4 regions of the Sphingomonas sp. R86521 genome follow, and region 2 is predicted to be linked to each of the others. Evidence: predicted binding sites of a transcription regulator. Region 2 holds the regulator's gene; each other region holds the start of a gene.
The links. The regulator LexA, encoded in region 2, represses DNA repair genes until DNA is damaged. The targets are predictions, from matches to a motif close to GTTCCNCNCTTGTTCT.
Positions count from the first base shown of each region.

Region 1: the regulator LexA is predicted to act here: its motif matches at 817-832, upstream of SJY20_RS12570 (DUF3072 domain-containing protein).
Region 3: the regulator LexA is predicted to act here: its motif matches at 1,261-1,276, upstream of uvrA (excinuclease ABC subunit UvrA).
Region 4: the regulator LexA is predicted to act here: its motif matches at 1,002-1,017, upstream of recA (recombinase RecA).

Region 1 is NZ_JAXHBY010000001.1:2,698,746-2,700,945, forward strand. It holds gene SJY20_RS12565 (potassium transporter Kup) at 1-631, opposite strand, end outside; gene SJY20_RS12570 (DUF3072 domain-containing protein) at 867-1,082, shown strand; gene nadA (quinolinate synthase NadA) at 1,204-2,187, opposite strand.
Region 2 is NZ_JAXHBY010000001.1:2,842,119-2,844,318, reverse strand. It holds gene lexA (transcriptional repressor LexA) at 453-1,124, opposite strand; gene SJY20_RS13310 (molybdopterin molybdotransferase MoeA) at 1,192-2,200, opposite strand, start outside.
Region 3 is NZ_JAXHBY010000001.1:520,901-523,100, forward strand. It holds gene SJY20_RS02600 (hypothetical protein) at 1-276, opposite strand, end outside; gene SJY20_RS02605 (energy transducer TonB) at 354-1,154, opposite strand; gene uvrA (excinuclease ABC subunit UvrA) at 1,287-2,200, shown strand, end outside.
Region 4 is NZ_JAXHBY010000001.1:1,561,802-1,564,001, forward strand. It holds gene SJY20_RS07260 (tetratricopeptide repeat protein) at 1-149, shown strand, start outside; gene SJY20_RS07265 (4-(cytidine 5'-diphospho)-2-C-methyl-D-erythritol kinase) at 146-970, shown strand; gene recA (recombinase RecA) at 1,093-2,166, shown strand.

The DNA of each region.
Region 1 (2,200 bases), 140 kb from region 2:
CGATCACCGAGAAATAGACCAGCATGATCGGCCCGAAGAACAGCCCGACGCGCGCCGTACCGCTGCTCTGGATATAGAACAGGAAGATCAGGATCGCGACGGCGATCGGCAGCACCAGGCCGGCGAAGCTGGGCGCCGCGACCGCGAGCCCCTCGACCGCGGACAGCACCGACACCGCGGGCGTGATCATGCTGTCGCCGTAGAACAACGCCGTCGCGAACACGCCGAGCAGGATGATCCCCTTGCTCCAGCGCCGCGTCTTGGTCTTGCCCGAGACCAGCGCGAGCAGCGCCAGGCTGCCACCCTCGCCCTTGTTGTCGGCGCGCATGATGATGATGACGTATTTGACCGTGACGACGATCATCATCGACCAGAACATCAGGCTGATGACGCCCATGATGTGCGCGGGGTCGAGCGCGAGTTTGTGATGCCCGGCGAACGTCTCGCGGAACGCATAGAGCGGGCTGGTGCCGATATCGCCGAAGACGATGCCGATCGCGCCGACCGCCAGCTTGAGCATGCCATCGGCGTTGTGATGGCCGCCGTGCGCGTCCGAATCGTGGCTAGCCGCCGGAGGGGCGGCGGCTGGGTCGCGGGCCGCCGGAAGCGCGGCGTCTGGGGTATCGGTCACCGGCGCTGCGCGGTGTCCGAAAGGTTGGAAATCGCCATGTTCAAAACCCGTTGTTCACCCCAGAGACAGGATTTAGCACGTTGCGCCGAGGGCAGGCAACGGGACTGTCTGATGCGTTCTACGATGATGCATCTGGTATTTACGATCGTTCGCCGCAAGCCCCCGCGATACCGGCATTTTTCCTTGGAACACATACGGAACATCGGCGTTGGGTTGAGTCGAAAGGAACACCGCAATGTCCGACACCAACCCAAAGGCCGAACCCTTCTCGAACGCCGAGAAGGACCCGCACGACTGGACCACCGGCGACGAGAAGATGACCGGTGCGCAGGCGAGCTATCTCAAGACGCTCAGCGAAGAAGCGCATGAGGAATTCGACGATTCGCTGACCAAGGCGGATGCGTCGCTCAAGATCGACGAGCTGCAGGGGAAGACCGGGCGAGGTCAGTAACGACGCCGGCTGCCCAGCTACCCTTCGTCATCCCGGGCTTGTTCCGGGATCCAGGGTTACAGGCGACACCGCTCGTAACCCTGGGTCCTGACTTTCGTCAGGATGACGGAGCGTTGGTGACCTATCGCGGCCCGAGGTCGCCCTTGCCGACCGAACCCGACGCCATCGCCAGCATCGCATCCAGGCTGACCTTCGCCTTCAACCGCAGACTCTCCTCGATCTCGATCCGCGGCTCGAGGTCACGCAGAGCGACGTACAGCTTCTCCACCGTGTTCAGCGCCATGTACGGGCAGATGTTGCAGTTGCAGTTGCCGTCCGCGCCCGGCGCGCCGATGAAGCGCTTGTTCGGGAGCGCCTTTTCCATCTGGTGGATGATGTGCGGCTCGGTCGCGACGATCAGCGTGTCGCCGGGCATCGACATCGCATAGTCCAGGATGCCGCGGGTCGATCCGATATAATCGGCATGGTCGAGGATGATCGCCGGGCATTCGGGATGCGCGACGACCGGCGCGCCGGGATGCTGCGCCTTCAGCTTCATCAGCTCGGTTTCGCTGAACGCCTCGTGGACGATGCAGACGCCGGGCCATAGCAGCATCTCGCGCCCGGTCTTCCGGACCAGATACCCGCCCAGGTTGCGGTCGGGACCGAAGATGATCTTCTGGTCCGCGGGCAGCTGCGCCAGGATCGTTTCCGCCGACGAACTGGTCACGATGATGTCGCTGAGCGCCTTCACCTCGGTCGAGCAGTTGATGTACGTCAGCGCGATGTGATCGGGGTGCTTGGCGCGGAACGCCGCGAACTGTTCGGGCGGACAGCTGTCCTCCAGGCTGCAGCCGGCATCCATGTCGGGCAGGATCACGGTCTTGTCGGGCGACAGGATCTTCGCGGTCTCGGCCATGAAGCGCACGCCGCAGAACGCGATGACGTCGGCATCGGTCGCCGCCGCCTTGCGCGACAGGTCGAGACTGTCGCCGACGAAATCGGCGAGGTCCTGCAACTCGGGCTTCTGGTAATAATGCGCGAGGATGACCGCGTTCTTCTCCTTGCGGAGGCGTTCGATCTCGGCGCGGATGTCGACGCCGATGAGGTTGGTAGGCTGTTCCATCAAGCAAATCCCG
Region 2 (2,200 bases):
TGTGCTGAACCCGAACTTGGTTGGGTCGCAGCGTTGGGGGTCATGGCGCGGTCGGCCGGCCGGGTGACGGCTACGGTGGCTGCGACTGGATCGAAGGATGCTGTAGCGGACCGGTGGGGTTGCGATTGTGCTGCTCACGGGTTGGGTAGTGACCGGGTGGCCGGGGGGATGCGCACCTCGGCGGGCACTGAGAGTCGGTGGATGCCAGACACGTCGCCAGTTACGAGAACGTCGTCATTACCTAGAGCTTCGTCATCCTGACGAACGTCAGGATCCAAGGTTACGGACGGTGCGCTCGTAACTCTGGATCCTGGGTCGAGCCCAGGATGAAGGGTTTGGGGAGGGTCTCGCCTATTTCAGGACCAGTTCCGCCAGTGGGTCGGGCGGTCGACTTGTACCGGCAGCGACGGCGCGCGTGACCCTGGGCGCCCGCCTTCGGGGAGCCCAGAGCTTCAGTCGTAGCGGCGGAGGATGCCGGAGAGTTTGCCCTGCACGCGGACCTGGTCGGGGGCGTAGCGTTGGGGGTCGTAGGCGCGGTTGGCGGGGTCGAGGCGGACCATGGCGCCTTCGCGGCGGAAGTATTTGAGGGTGGCTTCGCTCTCTTCGATCAGCGCCACGACGATCTCGCCGTCGCGGGCGGTCTCGGTGCGGCGGATCAGGGCGTAGTCGCCGTCGAGGATGCCGGCATCGACCATCGAGTCGCCAGACACTTCGAGCGCGTAATGCTCTCCGGAGCCGAGCAGCGCTGCGGGGACTGCGAGCATCGACGATCCCTCGAACGCCTCGATCGGGACGCCGGCGGCGATCCGGCCGTGGAGCGGGATCTCGATCACGTCGTTGGCGGGCTGCGGCGTCGGCTTGACGTTGGCCGGGGCGGGCGCGGCCTTGGCCGGAACCTTCTTCTCGGCGCGCTCGGGCATCCGCAGCACTTCGAGAGCGCGGGCGCGGTTGGGCAGGCGGCGGATGAAATTGCGCTCCTCGAGCGCGCTGATCAGGCGGTGCACGCCCGATTTCGACTTGAGATCGAGCGCGTCCTTCATCTCCTCGAACGAGGGCGAGACCCCGGTATCCTCGAGGCGGTCGTTGATGAAGCAGACGAGTTCGTGCTGCTTGCGCGTTAGCATGGCAATCCTCCGTCCGGAACAGACTGGGAACTTCTATGGAACAAAATTTACCACGTCAAGCGCCGCGTTACGCGATCACCAGGATTTCCGCCGAGTTGCCGATGTGCGCAGCGGGCGCATTGCCAGGCCGGATGATCAGGCAGGTCGACCGCGCCAAGGTCAGCAGCATCGAGCTGTCCTGGATCGTCGAGGCATAGGCGCGGCCGTCCTTGAGTTCGGCGCGGAGATAGTCGGTGCGGGCGTTGTTGGCGGGGAGGTCCTCGCCGAGCAGTGCATGCGTAGTCTGCGGCAGCGGATCGCGCGCGCCCGCGATGTGCGCCACGACCGGGCGGACGAACAGCATCGCGGTGACGAACGCCGAGACCGGATTGCCGGGCAGGCTGAGCACGGTGGCGTCGCCGAGCTTGCCCGCCATCATCGGCTTGCCGGGGCGCAGCGCGATCCGCCAGAAATCGATCACCCCGCCGGCAGCCTCGATCGCGGGCCGGACGAGGTCGTGGTCGCCGACCGACGCGCCGCCGGTGGTGACGAGCAGGTCGCATTCGGCGCCGGCGAACGCGTCGCGCAGGGCATCGAGCCGGTCGGGAAGGATGCCTAGGTCGACGATGTCGACGGGCAGGTCGGCGAGCATTGCTGCCAGCATGATGCCGTTCGATTCGGGGAGCGCGAGCGGGTCGTCGGTCGATCCGGGGGGCACCAGTTCGTCGCCGGTGGCGGCGACCGCGACGCGGACGCGGCGATTGACGAGAAGGGTACCGTGGCCGCCGGTCGCTGCGACTGCGATGCGGGCAGGCGTGAGGCGGTCGCCCTTGCCGATCAGCCGGTCGCCGGTGCTGAAATCGAGACCGCGGGCGCGGGTGTTGCGGCCGAGTCGGGGTGGGCCTTCGCCGCTGAGGGTCAGGCGATAGTCCGACCGTTCGGCTTCTTCCTGGATCAGGACGGTGTCGGTGCCGGCGGGCATCGCCGCGCCGGTAAAGATGCGGACCGCTTCGCCGGGGTTGGCGGTGCCGGCGAACGGCCGGCCGGCGGCGCTTTCGCCGATCACGGTCCACGGCCCCGGCATGTCGTCGAAGCGG
Region 3 (2,200 bases), 2.3 Mb from region 2:
AGGTTTCGCAGCCTCCGGCTTCGGCCCAGCCTTCGCCTCCGCAGCCTTCGCACTCTCCGCCTGCTTCCGCGCCGCATTCGCCGCGACCAACCCGCCGACCATCGCCAGCCCCGACGCGATCGCCTGCCGCCCCTCGGGCGAATTGGCGCGCTCGATCAGCGCCTCACCCTTCTTGCGCAGGTCCTTGGGCACCTTGAACCCGGCGATCTCCTTGGGAATCTTCATCTTGGGCTTCGCGCCGTCCGGCTTCTTCGTCCCAGCTTTCGTCTTGGCCATGTCATTCTCCTGTGTGTCAGGAATATAAGACACGGCCGACGCGGAACAAGCGGATCGTCATCTCGACATGCGGCTGGTTACGGTATGAGAAACGAAATGGTGGTCGATACCCATGACGGAACGGCAACGCCTTGCTTGTCGCGCGCCGGCGTATAGCGCGCGCGCCGGGATTTGACCCGACAGGCGGTCTCGTCCAATTCGCGGTATCCCGCGCTCTGCAGAGTTCTGCACGTGACGACCTTTCCGTCCGTCCCGATTTGCATCAGGATCATGCTATCCCCCTGCGATCCGCTCGATAGGGCGCCCTTTGGGTAATCGGCGTTGGTGATCATCGCGTGCAGCGGGTCCACGGGCACCGCAGGCGTCGCTATTGCAGCCAATGCCGCCGCATCGATTCCCCATCGTACCGCCAGTTCGGTCTCGCACGTCTCCAGCGCGCGGATGGCGGACGCGCCGGCCGTTGGCACGATCGATACTGCGACGCTACCGGACTCGATCGTAAGGCTCGCTGCGGCAAGCACAGCGGGCAGGTCGCTTCGGTCGATCGTGATCATAGCCGCGCGACCGCCCCCCGGCACCGCCCTTGTCTTGGCGAAGGCCGACGTGATCGATTGCCCGGATGGCGACAATGTGATCCGCGCCTTTCCGAGATACGCCAGATGCCCGGGGAAATTCTTCGGCAGCACGACGACCACGGTCGCGTGGCTGTCCAACGTCAGGGGCATGATCCCGAACCACACGCCGTCCGGTGCGGGGCCGAACTTGCGCGAAAGAATGCAGGTGTAAGGCTCGTGTTCGACCGTCCATTTTCCCGATGGCGCCAACGGCACCGCAACATCCGGCGCTGCCTGCGCGTTACCCGCCACGATCGCCGCCAATGCCCAGATCATCCCGCCCGTCATACCCGTCCCCCAACTTGCCCCCGACACTCTAGCAACCCATCTTCGACTGTCGACAGCGGGCCTCGCCCGATCTTGCCCGATCCGAACAAATATGGAACACGCTGCCCCATGCTGACTCACATTTCCGTCCGCGGCGCGCGCGAGCACAACCTCAAGGACGTCGATATCGACATCCCCCGCGACACGCTGACGGTGATCACCGGGCTGTCGGGCAGCGGCAAGTCGAGCCTCGCGTTCGACACCATCTATGCCGAGGGCCAGCGCCGCTACGTCGAGAGCCTGTCGGCCTATGCGCGCCAGTTCCTCGAGCTGATGCAGAAGCCCGATGTCGACCATATCGAGGGCCTCAGCCCCGCGATCTCGATCGAGCAGAAGACCACCAGCCGCAACCCGCGCTCGACGGTCGCGACGGTCACCGAGATCTATGATTACATGCGCCTGTTGTGGGCGCGCGTCGGCACGCCGTACAGCCCGACCACCGGGCTCCCGATCGCCGCGCAGACCGTCAGCCAGATGGTCGACCGCGTGATGGCGCTGCCCGAGGGTACGCGGCTGTACCTGCTCGCCCCGGTCGTCCGCGGGCGGAAGGGCGAGTATCGGAAAGAGATGCAGGAGTGGCAGAAGGCCGGCTTCACCCGCGTCCGCGTCGACGGCACGATCCACGAGATCGACGAGGCGCCCGCGCTCGACAAGAAGTACAAGCATGACATCGAGGTGGTGGTCGACCGCCTCGTCGTCGGTGGCGACATCGCAACGCGCCTAGCCGAAAGCTTCGAGACCGCGCTGAAGCTCGCCGAGGGCCTGGCGTATGTCGACCCCGCCGATCCGGTCGAGCCGCACACGCCGAAATCGGAGGTGCTCGGCAACAACGCCCCCGCCGGCCGCATCGTGTTCTCCGAGAAGTTCGCCTGCCCGGTCAGCGGCTTCACGATCAGCGAGATCGAACCCCGCCTGTTCTCGTTCAACGCTCCGCAAGGCGCCTGCCCGGCGTGCGACGGCCTCGGCGAGAAGCAGCTGTTCGA
Region 4 (2,200 bases), 1.3 Mb from region 2:
AGCATCTCGGCGACGTCTATTGGACGCTGGGGCGCCGCTACGAGGCGCGCTACGCGTGGCGGGCCGCGGCCCTGACCGCGACCGGCGACGACGGGCGGCGGCTGGCGACCAAGATCGCGGATGGCTTGTTGAGCGGGTCGCGGCGATGATCGTCGAGATCGCACCGGCGAAGATCAATCTCGCGCTGCACGTCCGGCGCCGGCGCGTCGACGGCTATCACGACATCGAGACGCTGTTCGCGTTCGCGCGCGACGGTGACACTATCTTGGTGGAAGCGAGCGAGTCCGACCGCTTCACGATCGTCGGGCCGTTCGCCGCCGGGTTGCGCGCGGAGGCGGACAATCTCGTCACGCGCGCGGCCGCCGCGTTCGGCAAGACGTTCGGCATCGCCGATGCGCATGCGATCACGCTCGACAAGCGACTGCCGATCGCGTCCGGCATTGGCGGCGGGTCGGCCGATGCGGCGGCGACGTTGCGCGCGCTGGCCCAGCTGCACGCGGTGCCGCTGGACAGTCAGCGTCTCTACGCCATTGCAGCGGCGCTCGGCGCCGACGTCCCGGCATGCCTCGATGGCCGCACCACGCTCGGCACCGGCAAGGGCGACGCGCTGGTCGCGATCCCGGGGCTGCCGGACACCCCGCTGCTGCTCGTCAATCCGGGCGTCGGCGTCTCGACCGGCGCGGTCTTTGGAACCTGGGACGGCATCGACCGCGGCGGCATCGGCGAGGGCGACCTGCTCGCGCGCGCGCTGGCCGGTCGCAACGATCTGGAGCCGCCCGCCCGCGCGCTTGCACCGATGATCGGCGACGTCCGCGCGATGCTCGATGCGGCACCCGGCGTCCTGCTGTCCCGGATGTCGGGGTCGGGCGCGACCTGCTTCGCGCTGTTCGACAGCGTGGCCGCTTGCGCCACCGCAGCGGCAAGCGCGCGCGAACGCGCGTGGTGGAGCCTCCAGACCGCGTTGACCTGAGACGGTCGGACTTTAATGATCGAAAACCGATGTTCCGCTATTGTTCTCGTAGAACAAACGCGATACATGGGCCGTGACGCGTTGAACGTATCGCGCGCTTGGTCTAGCGATGGAGCTTCCCGATGGCCGCAAGTCTGAAAGTGATCGATACCGGTATGGCAACAGCCACCACAGACCGCCAGAAGGCGCTCGACGCCGCGCTGGCCCAGATCGACCGCGCGTTCGGCAAGGGCTCGGCGATGCGCCTGGGTTCGAAGGAGACGATGCAGGTCGAGGTGATCTCGACCGGCTCGCTCGGCCTCGACATCGCGCTCGGCGTCGGCGGCTTGCCGCGCGGCCGCGTGATCGAGATCTACGGGCCGGAAAGCTCGGGCAAGACGACGCTGGCGCTGCATGTTATCGCCGAAGCGCAGAAGGGCGGCGGCACCGCGGCGTTCGTCGATGCCGAGCACGCACTCGACCCGGTCTATGCCAAGAAGCTCGGCGTCAACATCGACGAACTGATCGTGTCGCAGCCCGACACCGGCGAGCAGGCGCTCGAGATCGTCGACACGCTGGTGCGGTCGAACGCGATCGACGTGCTCGTTATCAATTCGGTCGCGGCACTGGTGCCGCGCGCCGAAATCGAGGGCGAAATGGGCGACAGCCATGTCGGCCTGCAGGCGCGCCTGATGTCGCAGTCGCTACGCAAGCTGACCGGCTCGATCAGCCGTTCGCGCTGCATGGTGATCTTCATCAACCAGCTGCGCATGAAGATCGGCGTGATGTACGGCAACCCGGAGACTACGACGGGCGGCAACGCGCTGAAATTCTACGCCAGCGTCCGTCTCGACATCCGCCGCACCGGCGCGATCAAGACCGGCGAGGAAGTCGTCGGCAACCAGACCCGCGTGAAGGTCGTGAAGAACAAGGTCGCGCCGCCGTTCAAGCAGGTCGAGTTCGACATCATGTACGGGCAGGGCGTCTCGAAGCTCGGCGAGATCCTCGACCTTGGCGTGAAAGCCGGGATCGTCGAGAAGTCGGGCGCGTGGTTCAGCTACGACAGCGTGCGCCTTGGCCAGGGTCGCGAGAATTCGAAAACCTTTCTCAAAGACAATCCCGACATGGCCGACCGCCTCGAAAAGGCGATCCGCGCGCGCACCGACAAGGTCGCTGAAGAGATGATGGCGGGACCGGAGGCCGACGACGATATCTGATCCAGCGATATTTGAGCCGGCGTTCTGCTGGTTC